3 regions of the Allobosea sp. 05T439 genome follow, and region 2 is predicted to be linked to each of the others. Evidence: predicted binding sites of a transcription regulator. Region 2 holds the regulator's gene; each other region holds the start of a gene.
The links. Region 2 encodes PhoB, which activates phosphate uptake and scavenging genes when phosphate is short. Its sites were predicted from a motif close to TGTCATNNANCTGTCAT; they were not measured.
Positions count from the first base shown of each region.

Region 1: phnC (phosphonate ABC transporter ATP-binding protein) is a predicted target of PhoB. The motif match lies at 2,718-2,734, and genes of this name have one in related genera.
Region 3: AC1DIO_RS14810 (alpha-D-ribose 1-methylphosphonate 5-triphosphate diphosphatase) is a predicted target of PhoB. The motif match lies at 5,508-5,524, and genes of this name have one in related genera.

Region 1 is NZ_JBFTKP010000001.1:105,451-112,921, forward strand. Features, by position in the region: gene AC1DIO_RS00430 (error-prone DNA polymerase) at 1-302, opposite strand, end outside; gene AC1DIO_RS00435 (Y-family DNA polymerase) at 299-1,768, opposite strand; gene AC1DIO_RS00440 (ImuA family protein) at 1,788-2,615, opposite strand; gene phnC (phosphonate ABC transporter ATP-binding protein) at 2,841-3,659, shown strand; gene phnD (phosphonate ABC transporter substrate-binding protein) at 3,731-4,648, shown strand; gene phnE (phosphonate ABC transporter, permease protein PhnE) at 4,741-5,622, shown strand; gene phnE (phosphonate ABC transporter, permease protein PhnE) at 5,619-6,473, shown strand; gene phnF (phosphonate metabolism transcriptional regulator PhnF) at 6,546-7,295, opposite strand; gene phnG (phosphonate C-P lyase system protein PhnG) at 7,384-7,471, shown strand, end outside.
Region 2 is NZ_JBFTKP010000008.1:130,267-137,737, forward strand. Features, by position in the region: gene greA (transcription elongation factor GreA) at 1-389, shown strand, start outside; gene AC1DIO_RS11750 (TIGR03862 family flavoprotein) at 399-1,616, opposite strand; gene AC1DIO_RS11755 (YnfA family protein) at 1,691-2,065, shown strand; gene phoB (phosphate regulon transcriptional regulator PhoB) at 2,131-2,829, opposite strand; gene phoU (phosphate signaling complex protein PhoU) at 2,863-3,582, opposite strand; gene pstB (phosphate ABC transporter ATP-binding protein PstB) at 3,631-4,431, opposite strand; gene pstA (phosphate ABC transporter permease PstA) at 4,476-5,363, opposite strand; gene pstC (phosphate ABC transporter permease subunit PstC) at 5,377-6,348, opposite strand; gene pstS (phosphate ABC transporter substrate-binding protein PstS) at 6,444-7,469, opposite strand.
Region 3 is NZ_JBFTKP010000011.1:40,913-48,383, forward strand. Features, by position in the region: gene AC1DIO_RS14790 (ABC transporter ATP-binding protein) at 1-928, opposite strand, end outside; gene AC1DIO_RS14795 (ABC transporter substrate-binding protein) at 1,029-2,222, opposite strand; gene AC1DIO_RS14800 (GntR family transcriptional regulator) at 2,357-3,049, shown strand; gene uxuA (mannonate dehydratase) at 3,103-4,299, shown strand; gene AC1DIO_RS14810 (alpha-D-ribose 1-methylphosphonate 5-triphosphate diphosphatase) at 4,318-5,460, opposite strand; gene AC1DIO_RS14815 (ANTAR domain-containing response regulator) at 5,682-6,266, opposite strand; gene AC1DIO_RS14820 (HupE/UreJ family protein) at 6,306-6,884, opposite strand; gene ureG (urease accessory protein UreG) at 6,896-7,471, opposite strand, start outside.

The DNA of each region.
Region 1 (7,471 bases), on a different contig from region 2:
GCGAGCAGGTCGGGCGTGCCATCGGACAGGACGAGGCGGACCCCGACCGCGAATGTCAGCTTCGTTGTGGCGATACCCCCCTCGCGCATCGCCGCATGGGCCCGCACCACGCCGGCCAGAGAATTGCGGTCGGCGAGCCCGATTCCGGCAAGGTCGAGTTCGGCCGCCCGGCCAACCAGTTCCTCCGGACTCGAGGCTCCGCGCAGGAAGGAGAAGTTGGAGGTAACCGCGAGTTCGGCATAGCGCGCGGCTGGTCCTCCCGGGGCAGCCTCGACCAGGCGATTGTCATTGAGCCCGCTCACGCGAAAAGCCCGTGCATGAACCAGGGTGGATGCGCGGCCTCGCGGCCATAGAGTCCGTCGCGATAAAGCCAGAAGCGCCTCCCGCCCGGCTCTTCGACGCGAAAATAGTCGCGGGTCGGCGCGATCCTGCCCGTCGTCGCCCACCATTCGGCGGCGATCCGCTCCGGCCCCTCCGCCTTGGCGACCTCATGCAGCACGCGCCGCCAGCGGAAACGCGTCGGCGGTCCGTCCGGAATTTCGGCCAGGACCTCGATCGGCTCAGGCCGCGACAGCAGCCGCAGGGGCCGTTCCGGGGCAGCGCTCGGTGCCGGCCAGTCTGGGGAAAGGCCGAGCCGTACAAGCTCGCCATGCCGCAGGGCGGGCACCGCCAGCGCCGCACGCTCGGGATCATGGCTGTCCTGCGCCAGGAAACGCCGCACGCGATCCGGGCCGATCCGGGCCGCGATCGCATCGGCGACCTCCGTCAATGCCCGCTCGGCGGCGGCTTCGTCGGGCTCCTCCTTCCCCCCGGCGGCGAGCGTTCCCTGATCGACGGCGAAAGGCTCGGTCGCACCGGCCGAGAGCCGGATCAGGTCGAAGCCGAAGCCGGGATCGAGCGGGTCCGCCAAGGCATCCAGCTTCAGGGCGAAGAGCCGGTCGAGCGCAGCCGGATCGCGCAACGGCATCCCGGTCTCGATGCCGAGACGGCGCACGGCCCCGTCACTGCGGAAAAAGCTCGCCTCGAACAGTCTTGCGCCTTCGCCCCGCGCTTCCAGCATGCCGGCGAGACTTTCCTCCAGGCCGGCCAGGGCGGCCCGGATACCGGCCTCATGCGCCAGCGGCTCGGCAAAACGCCGCTCCGCCATACAGTCCGGCAGCGGTCGTCGCGGGGACAGCGCCTGCGGCAGGCGGCCAAGCGCCTGGTCGAGCCTGTCGAGCAGGTCGCGGCCGAAACGGGCGGCCAGCGGCGCGCGCGGCCGCGTCTCCAGATCGGCGATATGGGTGAGGCCCATGCGCGCGAGCCCGTGCTGCCGTGCCGCCTCCAGTCCAAGCGCCGCGGTCGGCAAGGGCCACAGGGCCTCGCTCTCCCCGTCCGGCGGCACGATGCCGCCGCGCCCATAGCGCGCGACACCCCAGGCGGCGCGCGCCGTCCCGGCAATGGCGGCGCGCAGCGTAAAGCCCTGTCGTTTCAGCCGAAGCAGGCAGTCGCGGCCAAGCGCGGCCTCGCCGCCAAAGAGATGGGTGCAGCCCGAGATATCGAGCAGCAATCCATCCTCGCCATCGAGCGCGACCAGCGGTGTATAGCGGTCGCACCAGTCGGCAACGGCGTAGAGCAGGGCCGCATCGGCCGCCCTGTCCTCCTCGACCACGACCAGCCGCGGGATCATCGCCCGCGCATCGGCCAGCGCCATGGTCGCATGAAGGCCGAGACGTTCGGCTTCGGCATCGAGGCTCGTCAGCCGGAAGGCGCCCTTCGCCTTGCCCACCACAACAAGAGGACCAGGATCATCCGCTGGCCCGCCGGGCTGCGGGCCAGGCCTCTGCGATATTGCCCGAACGGATGCGCCCTGGCTGCGTCTGATCCGGTCGATGGGCAGGCGCGGGAACCAGAGCGACAGGAAGCGGCTCGCGGAAGCTATACGCATGACTGTCCCACTCCATCACCCACTGCCCTGTCGCCCCATGCCGGTTGCGCAGCACCGTGACCGCAAAACTCGGCCGGCCCGGCCCATGCGCTCTCATCCGCCCCTCCGAAGGCGCCGCCGAAACCGACCAGCGGATCGTCGCCGCGCTTGGAGCAGGACTGCTTCCCAGCCGCAGGAGAAAAGCCGTCGCGCCGGCATCCCGCGCCGCCAGGACGAGACGCCGGCTGGCCGTGAGATCGAGGCAGGCCGGCGCACCTTCGAGCTCGATCACCACCGCGCCGATACCCGAGCGCGGGTCATTGCCGCGCGGAAAGGCGTCGCCCGCCGCCTTCAGCACGGCAAGCGGATCGCGCCCCCGCACCGCAAGCACCCGGTCGGGATCGAGCCCGAACGCTGCAAGCCCCGGCGCATAGAGTTCGCCCCCTTCCGCGCCGGCGGAATCCTGCCGCAGCCAGACGACCGGCCGCCGCTCCAGCCGCGCGATCAGCCCGGCGACGAAGCCCGTCGCCGCCGGAGCCTGATGCGCCGCAGCCACGATCTCGTGCAGGGCATGGCGGCGCAGCGGCCCCAGCGCCGCATCGGCCGCCGCGTGGCCAAGGCTGAAGCTCGCCTCCCCGCCCAGCGAGACGGAGACGCTTTCCAAACCGGCAATGCTTCGCCGCAGCGCGGCGACGGCATGATCGCTCACGTCTTGGCACTCCAAATGTTCCTATTTTGTTCTTTATGACTCCGCCGCCTCAGACGAGTCAACAGCCTCCGTGACGCCCCGCCCCATAGCCCCCGATCCTGCTGTCACGGCCCTGTCATCTGTCGCCGATACCGGTTTGCGCACTGCAAGAGAGCATGAGCTCCGGACTGCGCCTCGCCCATGTCCGGATGTCGCCATGCTCGCTCCTCGATGGGAAGACCGTTCATGCTGCGTATCGAAGGCCTGACCAAGCGCTTCAGCGGCAAAGCCGCCGTGGACAATGTCTCGCTGTCGATCCCGAAGGGCGAAATGGTCGGCGTCATCGGCCGCTCCGGCGCCGGCAAGTCGACCCTGCTGCGCATGATCAACCGCTTGGCGGAGCCGAGTTCCGGCCGCCTGATCAGCGACGAGCGCGATGTCACCGCATTGAAGGGCGCCGAACTGCGCGCCTGGCGTCGCGACACCGCGATGATCTTCCAGCAGTTCAATCTCGTCGGCCGCCTCGACGTGCTGACCAATGTCCTGCTTGGCCGGCTCAATCACCGCTCGGCCTTCCTGACGCTGGTGAAGAGCTTCTCGCCGGACGACAAGATCCGCGCCATCGCCGCACTCGAGCGTCTCGACATGGGCCATCTTCTGGCCCAGCGCGCCGAGACCCTCTCGGGCGGCCAGCAGCAGCGCGTCGCGATCGCCCGCGCCCTGGTCCAGGAGCCGAAGGTCATTCTCGCCGACGAGCCGATCGCTTCGCTCGATCCGCGCAACACCCAGGTCGTGATGGATGCGCTCTTCCGCATTAATCGCGAGGACGGCATCACCGTGATCTGCAATCTGCATGATCTCGATATCGCGGCGAAATATTGCGACCGACTGATCGGCATGGCCGCAGGCAAGGTCGTGTTCGACGACGTGCCGCAGGCGCTGACCCGCGAGATCGCGGCCGAACTTTACGGCATCGAGGCCAAGGATGCCGGCGCCGAGGCGCTCGACGCGCTCGATGCCATCGCCATCGCCGAAGCCAAGCGCGCCAAGCAGACCGCGGCCTGAGCCGGGTTCAAGCCCGGCCAGGACCGCTCACACCTGAAAAGACCGCCAACAGCCTTCAACAGGAGCAAACCATGCTAACCCGTCGTCATACCCTCACGCTCGCCGCCGCCGGCCTGGCCGCGACGCTCGCCGCTCCCGCCTTCGCGCAGGACTGGAAAGCCAAGTATCCGGAGCTGATCTTCGCCATCATCCCGTCCGAGAACGCGTCTGGCGTCGTCGAGCGCTACACCCCCTTCGTCAACTACCTCGCGAAGGAACTCGGCACCAAGGTGACGCTGCGCATCGCCAACGACTATGCCGCGATCATCGAAGGCCAGCGCGCCGGCAACATCCATATCGGCATGTACGGCCCCGCCTCCTTCGCCCGCGCCCGCATGACCGGCGCCAAGGTCGATGCCTTCGCGATCGAGACCAATCTCGACGGCACCAAGGGCTACCACTCCGTCTTCTACGTGAAGAAGGACTCGCCCTATCAGAAGGTCGAGGACCTGAAGGGCAAGAATCTCGGCCTCGTCGATCCCAATTCCACCTCTGGCAACAATGTGCCGCGCTTCGTGCTCGACGGCATGAAGATCGAGCCCGAGACCTTCTTCGGCAAGGTCGTCTATACCGGCAGCCACGAGAACGCGGTCATCGCGCTCGGCCAGGGCACCGTCGACATCGCCGCCAACTGGTGGAACGACGAGCAGGAATCCAACCTGCAGCGCATGGCCCGCAAGAACATGGTCAAGGCCGACGATTTCCGGATCATCTACAAGTCCGAGCAGATCGTGAACTCGCCGATGGCCTATCTTTCCGACCTGCCGGAGCCGCTCAAGGCCTCGATCCGCGACGCCGTCCTCAACCTCGCCACCAAGGACAAGGTCGCCTTCGACAAGATCTATGAAGGCAAGCAGGGCCCGCTCGTCGCGGTCGACAACAAGGCCTACGACCCGATCATCGAACTGAACAAGTTCGTCGACGCGCTCCGCAAGAAGAAGTCTTCGTAAGCGCTTACCCGCCGACCGTCATGGCCAGGTTTGTCCCGGCCATGACGGAGTGGCGTCCCGCCGCGACTGGCGAACCCCGCGACGGAACCAACATGCCCCTGACGATCGATCGCAACGACCCCACCATTCGCGGCCATGCCGATCTCTATCGGCGCGAGATGGGCGCAAAGCGCCGCCAGGCCCTGCTCGGCGCCGCCATCTTCATCGCCTGCGTCACCCTCTCCGCGATCGGCTCGGAGGTCGATCTCGCGAAATTCGCCGCAAACGCCTGGCGTTTCCCGAAATACATCCTCGAGACCCTGCCGACCCTGCACCTCGCCACGCTCGGTGCCGATCTCAAGGAATGGTACTGGGGCCTGAACGGCTGGCTGAAACTGCTCTGGCAAACCCTGTTGATTGCCTATGTCGGCACCGTGCTGGGCGCCGTCGGCGGCTTCCTGCTCTGCTTTTCCGCCGCCGCCAATCTCGGCCGTGCCGGCTGGCTGCGCTGGGCCACCCGCCGATTCCTCGAATTCTGCCGCACCGTGCCGGAGATCGTCTTCGCGCTGATCTTCGTCATCGCCTTCGGCCTCGGCCCGCTGCCGGGCGTGCTCGCCATCGCGATCCACACCATGGGCGCAATGGGCAAGCTCTTCTCCGAGGTGGTCGAGAACATCGACATGAAGCCGGTCGACGGCCTCACCGCGACGGGCGCGGGCTGGTGGCAGACGATCCGCTTCGCCGTCGTCCCGCAGGTGCTCTCCAATTTCGCCAGCTACGCGCTGCTGCGTTTCGAGATCAATGTCCGCGGCGCCTCGATCATGGGCTTCGTCGGGGCCGGTGGCATTGGCCAGGATCTGATCGAGGCCATCCGCAAATTCTACTTCACCGATGTCAGCGCCATCCTGCTGCTGATCATCGTCACCGTCATGCTGATCGACTACGGCACCGAGCGTCTGCGCCACGCCCTGCTCAGCCTGGAGCACCGCTCATGAGCCTCGCCCTCAACGCCACCGAGCGCGCCGATCTCGTCCGTCGCCATCAAGGCGCCATCGACGGCTCGCTGAAGACACGCCTGACCACCATCGCGGTCGTTGCCGCCCTGCTCGGCCTCTTCCTCTATGGCCTGACCACACTGGAAGTCTCGTTCTGGAAGATCATCACCGGCATCGGCAATCTCGGCACATTCGTCGTGCTGATGCTGCCGCCGGATCCCGGCTCTGCGGCCCGCGCCGTGATCTTCGTGAAAGCGCTGTTCGAGACCATCGCCATCGCCTTTCTCGGCACCATCCTCGCCGCGATCCTCGCCTTCCCGCTCGGCTTCCTCGCAGCCAAGAACGTCGTCGCCAACCGCGTCATCCATTTCCTGGCGCGCCGCTCGCTCGACACCGTGCGCGGCGTCGATGCCCTGATCTGGGCCCTGATCTGGGTCAATGTCGTAGGCCTCGGCCCCTTCGCCGGCATGCTCGCAATCATGACCAGCGATCTCGGCGCCTTCGGCAAGCTCTATTCGGAAGCGATCGAATCCGCCGACCGCAAGCCCGTCGAGGGCGTGACCTCCTCCGGCGGCGGCAAGCTCCACGAGATCCGCTTCGGCCTGATCCCGCAGGTGTTGCCGGTCATCGCCAGCCAGGTGCTCTACTATATCGAGTCGAACACCCGCTCCTCGACCATCATCGGCATTGTCGGCGCCGGCGGCATCGGCCTCTATCTCGCCGAGACCATCCGCACCCTGGAATGGCAACAGGTCTCGTTCCTGATCCTGCTCGTGCTTGCCGCCGTGACCGCGATCGACTTCCTGTCCAGCAAGCTGCGCTTCGCTATCATCGGCAAAAGGGCCATCTGACGGACTGGCTCGTCATATGGCCCGGGCCTGCCCCGACCATTCGCACCTCGCCGGGAGCACGAGCGGCTGCCCTCACTCCGTGAACGGCTCGACCACCATTTCCATCCGCTCGCCGGCAAAGATGCCGTCGACCAGATGGATCGGGGTCAGGTCAGGCAGCGCGTCGACAGCCGCGGAGAGCATGACCGCGGCGCCGGGCTCGATCCTGAGCAGCAACGCCTCGCGCTCGCTGGCGAGCCGCGCCGAAAGCCGTGTCGAGAGTCGCACATAATCCGGGATGCCGCAGGCGGCGAAGGCTGCCGAGATCGACGAGCCGGCCCGGCTCAGCATCTTGTCGAAATCCGGGAAGCGCTCGGCCGAAAGGAGATGCACGCCGGTGCTCACCGGCACGCCACCGGCAAGGCTCAGCGTCTCGATCCGCCAGAGCGGCGCCCCGTCCTCCAATCGCAGCGCCGCGCAGGCCTCCGCCTCGCCCTTGACGATCTCGGCGCCCAGGATCGAGCCTGCCACGGTGATGCCGGCCGCACCAAAATTGGTCCGCATGCTGACGCGCCGGCCGATGCGATAGGGGAAGCGCGGCGCCGTGACCTGCGTCCCGCGGCCGCGAGAGACGCTGACCAGCCCACGATCGGCGAGATGCCGAAAGGCCTGGCGAACCGTATGCCGGTGCACGCCATAGCGCTCAGCCAGCGCGAGCGAAGAGGGCAATGTGGCGCCCGTCTCATATTCGCCGCGCCCGATCGCCGCTTCGATCTCGTCCGCGATACGCCGCCATGCCGTGGCGGCTTCGCCGGCCTGGCTGGCTGCATGGGCATCCGTCATCAAAGCTTCATCCAAAATGTATAGACCTTTCCCCGTGACGACCTTATCGTAGTCTAGACATTAGGCCCTGACCAGAGAGCGACCTGAGATGAGCGGGACCACTCCACGACAGCAATGGCTGGCAATCCTCGCCCGAGCCTCACGCGCCGAGATCGAGAGTCTCGCCGGCGGGCTCG
Region 2 (7,471 bases):
CGAACCTCGTGACGCCTGAGGGGCTCGCACAGATCGAGGCCCAGCTGGCGCGCTGGCATGACGAACACGCGGCGGCGCTGGCCGGAGGCGACCGCACCGAGATCGCTCAGACGCGGCGCGAGTTCCGCTACTGGGCGGCGCGGCGCGCCAGCGCCAAGCTGGCCCCTGCGCAGGAAAGGCACGACATCGTCCGCTTCGGCTCGACAGTGACGATCCGCCGGGCCGATGGGCGCGAGCAGAACTGGCGGCTGGTCGGCGAGGACGAGGCCGATCCGGCACACGGAACGCTGCCCTATGTCGCGCCGTTGGCGAGCGCGCTGATGGGCAAGGGCATTGGCGAGAGCGTCAGCATCGGCACTGAGGCGGTCGAGATCATCGCGATCTCCTGAGGCGATCGTTCAGCTATCCGCGAGCCAGGCCTGAATCCCTGCTGCAGCTGCGACTCCGGTCGCGAAACAGGCCTGCAGCAGATAGCCGCCGGTCGGCGCCTCCCAATCCAGCATCTCGCCTGCGACAAAGGTACCGGGCAAGCGTTTCAGCATGAAGCCTTCCTCGACCTCGGCCGCGGCGACGCCACCGGCGGTGGAGATCGCCCGCTCGATCGGTCTGAGACCGGTGAGCACCAGAGGCGCGGCCTTGATCAGTGCGGCCAGCCTCTCCGCGTCTTCGGGGAGTGGCCCCTTCGCCGCTTCGCGCAGCAGCGCAATCGCGGATGGAGCAAGACCTGCAGCCTTGCGCAGATGATTGCTCAGCGTCACGCCCTTGCGACGATGCGCGAGGCGCTGGACCAGCAGTGCCGCCTCGTGATCGGGCCGCAGATCGATGGTGATGACCGCCCTGCCCTCGCGCAGGATCGTCTCGCGAATCGGGGCAGAGAGTGCATAGACCGCGCCGCCTTCCAGACCCGTCGCATCGATCATCGCCTCGCCGGGCACGGATTGGCCGCCGAAGCTCAGGACGATGCGCTTCAACGGTACTCCGGCAAAACGCTCTCGCATGGTCTGGGACCAATCGACCGTGAAACCGCCATTGGCCGGGCGCAGCGGCGCGATCGCAACGCCGCGCGCCGCCAACAAGGGTGCCCAGCCACCATCCGAACCCAGCCGTGGCCAGCTCGCACCGCCGAGCGCGAGCAGCGTCGCGTCGGGCCGCGCCTCGACATCGGCGCCATCGCGGCTCCGGAACGTCAGAGCTCCCGCTTCGCTCCAGCCGGTCCAGCGCTGCCCAGGCGCGAAGGCGACGCCGAGACCATCGAGCCGGCGCAGCCATGCCCTCAGCAGGGGCGAGGCCTTCATGGCGCGCGGGAAGACGCGGCCGCTGCTGCCGACGAACGTGTCCTGCCCGAGCGCATCGGCCCAGTCGCGCAGGGATTGTGGCGGGAAGGCGCGAATGGCCGGCTCCAGCCAGGCTTGCGCATCGCGATAGCGGGGCAGGAACCTGTCGAGCGGTTCGGAATGGGTAAGGTTCAATCCGCCGCGCCCGGCCAGCAGGAATTTGCGGGCCGGCGAGGGCATGCGATCGTAGATCGTGACGGTGTCCCCGGCTGCCGCAAGGCGCTCGGCCGCGATCAGCCCGGAGGGCCCTGCTCCAATAATGGCGACGTGATGTGTGGGCATCGGTCCGGCTTGCCGTCAGCGCGCCCTGCGGTCAAGGGTAATCCCGCCCCGAAGGCCATCGACAGGGACGAACCATGCCGACCATCGCCGCCTATTTCGGCGCAGCCATTCTCGAAATCGCCGGCTGTTTCGCGTTCTGGGGCTGGCTCCGGCTCGACAAGCCCATCTGGTGGCTCGTACCCGGACTGTTTTCGCTCGCCCTGTTCGCCTGGCTGCTGACGCTGGCGGAGAGCGAAGCCGCCGGACGGGCCTATGCCGCCTATGGCGGCGTCTACATCGTCAGTTCGCTCGCCTGGCTCTGGGCCGTGGAAGGCTTTCGCCCCGACCGCTGGGACATTATCGGTGGGCTGATCTGCCTCGCCGGCGCGGCGATTATTATCGCAGGGCCGCGCGAGGGTATCGGCCCGAAAGGTGGATTGCGGTTTTCGGGAAGGCCGATGCAACCATAGACGGTTAGATCGTCGGGCGGATTCGATATCCGGCCCGATGATCCAAGTCCCCGATGATCCAAGTCTCAGCTCCGCGCAAAGGTCTCGTCGAAGGCATAGCCGGCACCGCGCACGGTCCGCAGCGGGTCCTTGGCGTTGTCAGGAGTGATCGCCTTGCGCAGCCGGCCGACATGGACGTCGACGGTGCGCTCGTCGATATAGACGTCGCGGCCCCAGACCGCGTCGAGCAGCTGGGCCCGGGAATAGACCCGCCCCGGCGCCTGCATCAGGAATTCGAGCAGGCGGAACTCGGTCGGGCCGAGATGCAGCTCGCTGCCTGAGCGGCGGACACGGCGGGTGGTGCGGTCGAGTTCGAGATCGCCGGCGGCCAACAGGCCGGCGACATGACCCGGCTTGGCGCGGCGTAGCAACGCCTGGATGCGGGCGATCAGCTCGGGCAGCGAGAACGGCTTGACGACATAGTCGTCGGCCCCGGTGGCGAGGCCGCGCACACGCTCGGTTTCCTCGCCGCGGGCGGTGAGCATGATGATCGGCACCCGCTCGGTATCGCGACGGGTCCGCAGCCTCCGGCAGAGCTCGATGCCGGAAAGGCCCGGCAGCATCCAGTCGAGCAGCACGAGGTCCGGCGTATGATCGCGCAGATGCAGCTCGGCATCGTCGCCACGCGCGACGCTGTCGACCTCGAAGCCCTCGGCTTCGAGATTGTAGCGCAGCAACAGGGTCAGCGGCTCTTCGTCCTCAACGATCAGGATGCGTGCAGGCATGTCTCACTCGGTCCCAAAGGTGTCGGGCGCCGGTCACTKACCGGTGGCGGCGTCCAGAAGGATATTGGTCGTGTCGAGCTTCGGGCGGGCTGCGTCCAAGGCTTCGCCCGTGACGAGATAGTGGATCGTCTCGGCGATGTTGGTGGTGTGGTCGCCGATGCGCTCGACATTCTTGGCGCAGAACAGGAGATGCGTGCAGAAGGTGATGTTGCGCGGGTCTTCCATCATATAGGTGAGCAGCTCGCGGAAGAGCGAGGTATAGAGCGCGTCGATCTCATCGTCGCGGCGCCAGACCTCCATGGCCTTCTGCTCGTTGCTGACGGCGTAAGCGTCGAGCACGTCCTTGAGCTGGGCCTGAACCAGGCGGCTCATATGCTCGAGGCCGACGACCGCGCGCGACGGCGGCTGGAACTGGCCGGAGATGGCGACCGCGCGCTTGGCGATATTCTTGGCGAGATCGCCGACACGCTCGATATCGGCGGCGATGCGGATGGCGGAGATCAGCTCGCGCAGGTCGTTGGCGAGCGGCTGGCGCCGGGCGATGGTGAGCACCGCCTTCTCCTCTACCTCGCGCTGCAGATTGTCGAGGCGCTGGTCGGCGCTGATGACCTTCTGTGCCAGCCCGGTGTCGCGGCGCACCAGGGCGACTGTCGAATCGCCGAGCATGCGCTCCGACATGCCCCCCATCTCGGCCAGGCTGCGGCGGATCCCCTCGAGATCGGCATCATATGAGCGGACGATGTGATCAGTCATCGCGGCGTATCCTTTGTCGGCAAAGCAGTTGGAAGGCTGGGCGCCGGTTCAGCCGAAGCGGCCGGTGACGTAGTCCTGCGTCTGCTTCTTGTGCGGGTTCATGAAGATGGTGTTGGTGGCGTCGAATTCGATCACCTCACCGAGATACATGAAGGCGGTGTACTGCGAGATACGCGCCGCCTGCTGCATGTTGTGGGTGACGATGACGATGGTGAAGTCGGTCTTGAGCTGCTCGAGCAGGTCCTCGATCTTGCCGGTCGAGATCGGATCGAGCGCCGAGGTCGGCTCGTCGAACAGGATGACTTCCGGCTTCTGGGCAATGGTCCGCGCAATGCAGAGGCGCTGCTGCTGGCCGCCGGACAGGCCCATGCCGGAGGTCTTCAGCTTGTCCTTGACCTCGTCCCAGAGCGCGGAACGGCGCAGCGCACCCTCGACGCGGTCATCGAGCTCGGATTTCGGTGGCTTCTCGTAGAGGCGGATGCCGAATGCGACATTGTCGTAGATCGACATCGGGAAGGGCGTCGGCTTCTGGAACACCATGCCGACGCGCGAGCGCAGCTCGTTCACATCGATATCGTTGCTGATGACGTTGCGGCCGTCGAGCAGGATCTCGCCGGTGGCGCGCTGCTCGGGATAAAGCGAGTAGATCCGGTTGAAAATGCGCAGCAGGGTCGACTTGCCGCAGCCCGACGGTCCGATCAGGGCCGTGACATGGCGGTCCCGGAAGTCGAGATTGATGTTCTTCAGCGCCTTGTGCTCGCCGTAGTAGAAATCGAGGTTCTTGACCGCGATCCGGACGGGGGCCTCGGCATCAAGCGCTTGCGGGCTCAGTTCCAGCGTCGAAAGCATCGACTTGTTCCTTCAGATCGAACGCGACGAGGGTTTAAGGCCGTTCATTTGCCGCCCCGCACGATACGGCGGGCGATAAGCGAGAGGCACAGGATCGAGACGGTGATGATCAGCGAACCGGCCCAGGCGAGTTGCTGCCAGTTCTCATAGGGGGCGGAGGCGAACTGGTAGATCGTCACCGGCAGGTTGGAGACGCCGCCGACGAGGCTGGGCGAGAACCAGAAATTGTTGTTCAGCGCAGTGAAGATCAGCGGCGCCGTCTCGCCGGCGATGCGCGCCAGGGCCAGCAGGATACCGGTGACCATGCCGGATTTCGCCGCCCGCCAGGTCACGCTGGTGATGACGACCGAAGGCGGGGCGCCGAGCGCAGCACCGGCTTCACGCAACGAGCTCGGCACGAGGCGCAGCATGTCCTCGGTGGTGCGCACGATCACCGGGATCGCGATGATGCCCAGCGCCACGCCGCCGGCCCAGCCGGAATAGCCGCGGAATGGCTCGACCAGGATGACGTAGACGAAGAGGCCGATCAGGATCGACGGCGCCGAGAGCAGGATGTCGTTGATGAAACGGATCAGGTCCGCGAGCTTGGAGCCCTTGCCGTATTCGGCAAGGTAGGTGCCGGCGAGCACGCCCACCGGCGTCGCCACGGCGATGCCGAGGAAGGTCAGCACGATCGAGCCGACAATGGCGTTGGCAAGGCCGCCCCCCTCGCTGCCGGGACCGGGCGTCACCTGGGTGAAGGTCGCGACGGAGAGCCCGCCGATCCCCTTCACGAGCAGCATGCCGAGAATCCAGAACAGCACGAAGATGGCGAGAAGGGTGAAGCTGGTGGCGATGATCTTCATCGCCCGATCCGCGGTGCGGCGCGCGGGGCGGACGCGGCCCCAGACCTGATGAGGCGTCGTTGCGGGCGGGGTGACGGCGCTGTTCATGGCCAGGCTCCGCTCAGAAGGACTTGACGCGCGCGACAAGGATACGCGCGATCACGAGGACGACGAAGGTGACGAAGAAGAGGATGCAGCCGAGCGCGATCAGCGCGTTGAGCTGCAGGCCCATCGCCTCGTTGAATTCGTTGGCGATGCGCGAGGCAATGGTCGAGCCGGGGTCCATGATCGAGGCCGAAAGCCGGTTGGCATTGCCGACGACGAAGGTCACCGCCATGGTCTCGCCAAGCGCGCGGCCAAGACCGAGCATGATCGCGCCGATGATCGAGACGCCGGCCTGCGGCACCAGCACATGGCGCACGACCTCCCAGGTCGTGGCGCCGATGCCATAGGCGCTCTCACGCAGCACGGACGGGATCTGCTCCAGCATGTCGCGGGTGATCGAGGCGATGAAGGGGATGATCATGAAGGCGAGGATGATGCCGGCCGTCAGGATGCCGAGCCCCGAGGGCGAGCGCGAATACAGCACGGTGCCGACCAGCGGAATGCCTTCGACGATGTTCGAGACCGGGATCTGCACATATGCCGCGAAGAGCGGCACGAAAACGAAGAGACCCCACATGCCGTAAATGATCGAGGGCACGGCGGCGAGCAGCTCGATCGTCGTCGAGACCGGGCGCTTGAACCAGGGCGGCGCGAGCTGGGTGAGGTAGACGGCGATGCCGAGCGAGAGCGGCACGCCAAGGACCAGCGCGATCAGCGCGGTCGACAAGGTGCCTACGATGGCAGGCCAGGCGCCATACTGCTCGTTCTGGGTGTCCCAGACGCTGGACGTGATGAAACCAAGGCCGAATTCGCGGAAGGCGGGCCAGCCGCCGATGATCATCGAGGCGATGATGCCCGCGAGCAGCACCAGCACGAAGAGCGCGGCGGCCCGGCTGGCATTGCGGAAGACAATGTCGAAGGTGCCCTTTGGAGTGCGGCGAATGGCGGGCGCGCCGGGCGCGGCCATCTGGTCTGTCACGGCAGCCATCCGTGGTTACTCCGGTCGCATAAGAAGCACGAGGAAACGGGTCTCACAAAGTCGAACGCGAGGCGGGAACAACCCGCCTCGCGTCATAGCATGGATCAGAAGATCGGCTTGCCAGCCGGGTCGGTGGCGCCCTTCCAGGCGGCGCGGACCTGATCCTTGACGTTGGCCGGGAGCGGCACGTAGTCGAGATCGAGCGCGAGCTTGTCGCCGTTCTTGAAGGCCCAGTCGACGAATTTCAGCGCGGACTGCACCTCTTCGGGCTTCTCCGGCTTGGCATGGACGAGCAGGAAGGTGGCGGAGGTGATCGGCCAGGCCTGGGCGCCCTTCTGGTTGTTCAACGAGATGCCGAAGCCGGGAGCCTCGTTCCAGTTCGCATTGGCGGCAGCGGCCTGGAAGGACTTGTCGTCCGGAGCCGGGAACTGGCCGTCGGCGTTCTCGACCAGCGCATGGGCCAGTTTGTTCTGCTTGGCATAGGCGTACTCGACATAGCCGATCGAGTTCGCGACCTGCTTGACGGAGGCCGAGACGCCCTCATTGCCCTTGCCGCCGATGCCGACCGGCCACTGCACGGCCGTGTTGGTGCCGATCTTCGACTTCCAGTCCGGCGAAACGCGCGAGAGATAGTCGGTGAAGACGAAGGTCGTGCCCGAGCCGTCCGAACGATAGACCGGGTTGATGTTGGCGTCAGGCAGGGTCAGGCCGGCATTGATGGCGACGATCTTGGGATCGTTCCACTTCTTGATGGTGCCCTGATAGATGTCGGCGATGATCGCGCCGGTGAGCTTCAGCTTGCCCGGCTCGACGCCGGCAATGTTGACGGCCGGAACGACGCCACCCATGACGGTCGGGAACTGGATCAGGCCGTCCTTGGTCAGGTCCTCGCCCTTGAGCGGGGCATCGGTCGCGCCGAACGCAACCGTCTTGGCCTTGATCTGCCGGATACCGCCGCCTGAGCCGATCGACTGATAGTTGAGACCGATATTGGTCTCCTTCTTATAAGCTTCAGCCCATTTCGAGTAGATCGGGAAAGGGAAGGTCGCGCCCGCGCCGGTAATGTCGGCGGCCTGGGCAACGCCGGCCAAGCCGATCGTCGCAGCCGCGAGAATGAGAATTTTGCGCATTA
Region 3 (7,471 bases), on a different contig from region 2:
ACTCGGTCGAGACGACGGACGCCTTGAGCCCGGCACCACCGGCTGCCGCGGGATGAAGGTCCTCTGGCCGGATCGCGAGCCAGGCCGGAGCACCGGGCGCAACCGCGCCACGCACCCGCCCGACGATCTTGGCGTCACCGACGGTGACGGTCGCACGCTCGCCCTCGACAGAGGCGACGCGGCCGGCGACCTTGTTGCGGAAGCCCATGAACTCGGCGACATCGAGATGGTCGGGGCGGGAGAACAGGTCTTCCGGCCCGCCGACCTGACGCACTTCGCCGTCACGCATCACGACGATGCGGTCGGCCAGCGACAACGCTTCTTCCTGGTCATGCGTGACGTAGATCGTGGTTGCGCCGAGCGTATTGTGGATGCGGCGGATCTCGGCGCGCATCTCGAGACGCAGCTTGGCATCGAGGTTGGAGAGCGGCTCGTCCATCAGCACGAGCGGCGGCTCGACGACGATGGCCCGGGCGATGGCGACACGCTGCTGCTGTCCGCCGGAGAGCTGGCCGGGCAGTTTTTCGGTCTGGCCCTGCAACCGGACCAGCGCTGCGGCTTCGCCGACACGCCGCTCGATCTCGGATTTCTGGACGCCGCGCATCTTCAGACCGAAGCCGATATTCCGCTTCACGCTCATATGCGGGAAGAGGGCGTAATTCTGGAACACCATGCCGAAGCCGCGCTCCTCGGGCCGCAGCGGGTCGATGCGCCGATCATCGAGCCAGATGCCGCCCCCCGTCGCTGGCAGAAGGCCCGCGATCAGGTTCAGCGTCGTCGACTTGCCGCAGCCCGACGGACCGAGAAGCGCGATGAACTCGCCCTTCTTGATCGTCAGCGACACGTCCTTGACGGCGTTGTGAGTGCCGAAGTCGCGGCTCAGATTGTCGAGCCGCAGCTCGCGGAAGTTCGCAGCGTGAATCGTCATTTAGGTCACGTCTTTGGAAAGCGGCTGATGGGTTCTGTCAGGAAATGTGACGGCGAAGCGAGCCGGCCGGAACCGGCTCACTGTCGTTAGCGGGGTTCGTTCACTTGCGCTTGGCGCCGCCGACTTCCTCGTCCCAGCGGCGGAAGGCGAGCACCATCTGGTCGGGGTCGAGCGGCGTCTCGAGCGGCGCCTCGGCGATGAGCTTCTCGTATTCGGGGCGGCCGTATTCCTTGATCGCCGCCTGGCTGTCGGCGGGCGCCATGTCGAGCGTCACGCCCTTCACCGCCGGGCCCGGATAGAAATAGCCCTCGTCATAGGTGTAGGCCTGCTGCTCCTTGGTGAGCAGGAAGTTCATCAGGTCGAGCAGCACCGCGAGCTTCTCGTCCGAGACGCCCTTCGGGATGCACATGTAGTGCGCGTCGGTGACCCAATGGAATCCCTTGAGCGCGCCGACCTTGGCTTCCTTGGGCACGACGCCGAGCACGCGCGGGTTAATGTCCCAGCCCGTGGTCGTGACGGTCATGTCGCGGGAGCCTTCGCCGAGCTCCTTCATCACCGCACCCGTGCCGGCCGGGTAGTACTCGACGTTCTCGCCCAGCGCCTTGAGATAGGCCCAGGTCTTGTCCCAGCCCTTGACCGGGTCCTTCGGGTTCGAATCCCCGAGGATATAGGGCAGGCCCATGATCCAGGTCCGGCCGGGGCCCGAATTGGCGGGGCGCGCGTAGAAGAAGCGGTTCTTGTTCTCGCGGGTATAGGCGAGCAGCTCCTCCGCCGTCGTCGGCACCTTCTTGACCTTGTCAGGCATGTATTCGAGCAGCGGCCCGGACGGATAATAGGTCACCACGACGCCCTGGCCGCTCGCGAGGCCCTGCATCTTGGCGGCACCTTCGAGATAGATCTCGTCGAGCTTCGGCAGCGAGCCTGCAAGCTGCGGCAGCAGCGGCGTCCAGAGCTTCTGGTCGACACCGGCGGAGAGCGCATCGGTCCCGGTCAGCACCATGTCGATATCGACGCGGTTCGCTTCCTGCTGCGCCTTCAGCTTGCCCGGAAGCTCCGGCGCAGGCGCCTTGGTAAAGGTGATGCGCGAGACCAGATTCGGCTTGGCCTTGCGGTAATTCTCAATGGCCTTCTGCGTCAGCGCCAGATTGCCGGCGACATCGACGACGGAAAGCGCGACCGGCGAGGTCGGCAGTTTGAGCTGCTGCGCGAAGGCGCCCGGCGCATAGGCCGCGGCACCGGCGAGACCTGCGACGCCGCCGAGAAATGTGCGCCGATTGATGCTGTCCTGGACCATGACTTCTCCCTTCGGTACGGATTTACCGCTTTTGGATTCTTAGACACCTTTCGGCATCAGCCTCGGCGAAGTTCACATTGACGCCGCCTCGGATTGCCCGGTATCCTAGTATACTAGTGGACCAGAGCTTGGCAATGGGCAGCGCAGCGGCACGACAAAGCACAGACCAGATTCACCGCGCCTTGCGGGACGACGTCCTCAACGCGGTGCTCCTGCCGGGCGAGGCGATGTCGGAAGCGCGGATGGCCGTCCAGTTCGGGGTCAGCCGCACGCCCGTGCGCGAGGCCTTCAAGCGACTGGTCGACGAAGGTTTCCTGGTGGTCGTGCCGCAGGTCGGCACCTTCGTCGCGCCGATCGATCTGGCGGCAGTCTATGACAGCCAGTTCGTGCGCGAAACCTTGGAATGCCGCACTGTCACGCTGGCTGCGCAGCGGATCGACGATGCCGGGCGCGCCGCACTGGAACGGCTGATCACCCAGCAGGAACAAGCGCTCGCAGTGGGCGATCGCGTCAATTTCTTCCGTGCTGACGAGGCCTTCCATGCCGAGCTCTCGCGGCTATCGGGACACCCCTCGGTCTGGGGCCTGATCGAAGGCGTCAAGGCGCAGCTTGACCGCGTGCGCTGCCTGTCGCTCGAGGCCGCGTCCTGGCCCGGCATGATCATGGACCAGCATCGCGAGATCGCCGCGAGGGTCAGCGCCGGCGACGTGCTCGGCGCCGAGACGGCAATGCGGGCGCATCTGCGCACGGTGTTCGACGCCATCGAGGCGATCGCACGCAATCATGTTGACGCCTTCGTCGCCAACACCCCGATCCGCAAGGCCTGAGCCGGCCGCATTCTCTGCATCACGACAAGAAACGACAAGGAAGGAACGCGACGATGGAACAAACTTGGCGCTGGTTCGGGCCGGACGATGTGGTGACGCTCGCCCAGGCACGGCAGGCGGGCGCGCAAGGCATCGTCAACGCGCTGCATCAGATTCCCTATGGCGTCGTCTGGAGCGTCGAGGAGATCGAGGCGCGCAAGGCGATCATCGAAAAGGACAAGAGCCTCGGCCTGCGCTGGTCCGTGGTCGAGAGCCTGCCGATCCATGAAAGCGTCAAGATCGGCGAAGGCGATCTCGAGCCGATCTTCGTCAACTACCGCCAGTCGCTGCGCAATCTCGCCGCCTGCGGCATCGAGGTGGTCTGCTACAACTTCATGCCGGTTCTCGACTGGACCCGGACCGAACTCGCCTGCCCCCTGCCCGGCGGCGGCACGGCGCTGCGCTTCAACCTGCATGAATATGTCGCCTTCGACCATTTCATGCTGGAGCGACCTGGCGCCGCCGACGGCCACTCTGCCGAGGTGATGGACCGGGCCAAGGCCTGGTTCGAGCGCTCGACCGAGGCCGATCGCGCCCGTCTGCTCGCCAATATCATGGCCGGGCTGCCCGGCGCCTATGATCGCTATGACGTGCCCGGCCTGAAGCGCATGCTCGCGCGCTATCATGAGATGAGCCATGACGGGTTGCGCGCCAATCTGAAGCGGTTCCTCGAGGCGGTGATCCCGACTGCGGAAGAGGTCGGGATTCGCATGTGCATTCACCCCGACGATCCGCCGCGCCCACTCTTCGGCCTGCCGCGCATCTGCTKGGACGAGAGCGACATCGCCTTCATACTCAGTGCGGTCGATACCCCGTCCAATGGCCTGACGCTGTGCTCGGGCTCGCTGGGGGCCAACCCAGGGAACGACGTGCCCGGAATCGCCCGGCGCTTCGCCGACCGGATCTGGTTCGCGCATCTGCGCAATGTCGCCAAGGATCCGGACGGCTCCTTCATGGAGGCAGAGCATCTCGGCGGCGACACCGACATGGTGGCGCTGGTCGATGTGCTGATGGTCGAGGAGCAGCGCCGCAAGGCCGCCGGCTGGCGCCATTGGCGCATCCCGATGCGGCCCGATCACGGCCATGAACTGCTCGACGATATCGGCAAGGGCAGCTTCCCGGGCTATCCGGCCGTCGGCCGCCTGCGCGGCCTCGCGGAGCTGCGCGGCGTGATGGCCACCCTGACCAGCCTGCGCGGCTACGACGCCTGATCAGGCCAGGGACGCTACTTAGGCCAGAAGACGCTGATCGGCGAGCTGCACCAGCTTGCCGCCAGCAATCGTCGCAACGACGCGCGGCTGCGGCGCATCCTCGACGATGATCAGATCCGCCCGCCTGCCCGGCGCAATGACGCCGCGATCGGCCAGGCCAAGGGCTTCCGCCGGGGCCTCGGAAACCAGCCTCCAGGCCTCGGGAAAGCTCGCCGTGCCGTTGCGCGCCAGCATGAAGGGCGCCAGCAGCAGCGCCGGATAATAGTAATCCGACGCCAGAATGGTGCAGAGCCGCTTGCCGACCATATCCTCGGCGGCCGGGCAGCCGGTATGCGAACCGCCGCGTACGACATTGGGCGCGCCGAACACCGTCGCCTCGTCATGCGCGACCGCCTCGCGCGCCGTCGCCTCATCCATCGGGAACTCCGCCACGGTCACGCCGAGCGAGCGATACCAACGCCGCATGTCCGGGCTCATGTCGTCATGCGAGAGCGTCGGAATGCCGGCGGCCAGCGAGGCCTTCGCCAGCCGCGCMACCGATTCCGGCACGTCGTCGCCGCGGTCATGGGCGTTCTGCGCCAGGGCCATGAAGTCGGCATGTGAGAGGCCGGTGCGCTCGACCATCTTGGCGACCTTGTCCGGCCGGGTCGTCTCCTTGAGGATGCCGCCGGTATGGTCGTTGAAGGCCAGCACTCCGACGCGCCCCGCCTGCAGCCACTCGATAATCTCGGCCTCGGCATCGAGGTTGAAGGTCTCGTGGCGCAAATGAAATCGGGTATCGGCCCCAAGTTCCGGCCCGAGCCGTGCAATCGCCTCGACCAGGCGCCGCGCATTACCGGCTCCGCGCAGGCCGGGTTCCCAGGACCAGGTGACGCCGTGGAAGGCCGTGGTGATACCGCAGCTCAGCATGGCGCGATCGGCATCGCGCAGAGCGAGATCGATATCGAACGACACGCGCGGTCGCGGCATGATGTGCCGCTCGAAGGCATCACCATGACAATCGACCATGCCCGGCAGGACGAGCAGGCCGGTGGCGTCCAGGCGCAAGGCGCCGGCAGGAGGAGACGCATCGAGCGCAGCGATGGACGATCCATCGGTGACGAGATCGGCACGGGTGAGCGCGGCGGTCAGAACTGTTCCGCCCGTGATATGAAGTGACACGCCCGCCTCCGCCGCAGCCCCTGGGAGGGCGCGCTTGACGGGTCAGCATGACGGCAGAATGACAAGCGGGCCGGTCAGGATGGCGTCCGGCCTTGTTCAACGCACCGAGACCGGCGACAACGTCATCGACCGGGCGGCCTTCCGCAAAGCCGGCATCGTCCACTGCGATCAGCAAGCGGCGGCATCGGCGAGGCGCAGGACGGTGACGCTCCGGCCCAGGATCATTTCAAGACCTCGGTCGCGGTGATGATGGAACGGGCGATGTCGACCAGCTTGCGCTTCTCGTTCATCGCGGTGCGGCGCATCAGGGCATAGGCCTCCGCTTCGGGGAGCCCCTTGAGGCGCATGACGATCCCCTTGGCATGATCGATCAGCGCGCGGTCGTCGCGCTGCGACCGCACCTCGTCCAGCCCCTCGCGCAGCTTCGAGGCAGCGTCGAAGCGACTGATGCAGGCCTGGAGGATCGGCTTGAGCGCCGCCCGGTTCAGCCCGTCGACGGCATAGACCGCGACCCCTGCCTCGACGGCCGCCTCGATCAAGGCCGGATCCGGCGGCTCGACGAACAGGGTGACCGGCCGCTTCGGGCGCTGGCTGACCAAAAATGCCTCAGCCAGCGCATGATGGTCGGGGCTCGCGAGATCGATCACGACTACATCGGGGTCATGTGACTCAACGCTAGTGACTTGCCCGTTTGTCGCACCGATTTGGACGAGATCGGTAAAGCCCGCCTCGCGCAAGCCCTCGTCGAGAATGGCAGCCCGGACCGGGTTGGCGTCGACGATCAGAATTTTCAACGCAGGTGTCATGAGCCACGACGCCTAACGCAGTGAGGATAAGGCCCGTCCTCAGCCCGACAGGATTGCGACACCTGCCAGAATGAAACCACCACCGGCGATGCGGGCAAGCTGCGGCATCCGCACCGCAAGCTGGCCCGCAAGAAGCAAGCCTACTCCATGCAGGGCAGATGTCGCGATCACAAAGCCGATCGCATAGCTCACACCGCTGGCATCCTCCGGCATCTCGGCGCCATGGGCAAAGCCGTGGAAGATCGCGAAGATCCCGCAGGCAAGGGCGCCGGCAGCGAGCGGCGGCGCGAGATTGAGTGCGATGGCAAGCCCGAGGATGACGATGGAAAAGGCGATACCGACCTCCGCGCCTGGAAGCGGTCCGCCGGACATCGCCCAGAGCCCGGCCAGCGCCATGGCCGAAACGAAGGTGATGGGGTAGGCGATGCGCGCCCTGCCACCGACGAGCCCGGCCCAGAGGCCGACCGCGATCATCGCCAGCGCATGATCCAACCCGGTGAGCGGATGCTGCAGCCCGTGAACGAGACCATCTACGGAGCCCACTCCGGTATGGGCAAGGGCGGGTGCCGCCATCATCGTCACGAGCGACGCCAGGGCGCCCGTCAACCGCGTCAGCATGTTCGCCTCCTCTATCCCGGGGCGATCGCCTTCAGGCCGCCCACGGTCTCGATGAAATCCACCACCGCATCGACGCCCTCGCCCTCCCGCGTATTGGTGAAGACGAAGGGTCGCTTGCCCCGCATGGTTCTTGAGTCCCGGTCCATCACAGCAAGATCCGCGCCAACATGCGGAGCGAGATCGGTCTTGTTGATGACGAGCAGGTCCGAGCGGGTGATGCCCGGGCCGCCCTTGCGCGGGATCTTCTCGCCGGCTGCGACATCGATCACGTAGATCGTCAGATCGGCGAGTTCGGGCGAGAAGGTCGCCGCCAGATTATCTCCGCCGGACTCGATCAGGATCAGGTCGAGCGCGGGAAATTTGCCGCGCATTTCCTCGACCGCGGCGAGGTTGATCGAACAATCCTCGCGAATGGCGGTATGCGGGCAGCCGCCGGTCTCGACGCCCATGATGCGCTCCTCCGGCAGCGCTCCTGCAACGGTCAGGAGACGCGCATCCTCCTTGGTGTAGATGTCATTGGTGATGGCGCAGAGATCGTAACGATCGCGCATGCGCTTGCAGAGCACCTCCATCAGGGCGGTCTTGCC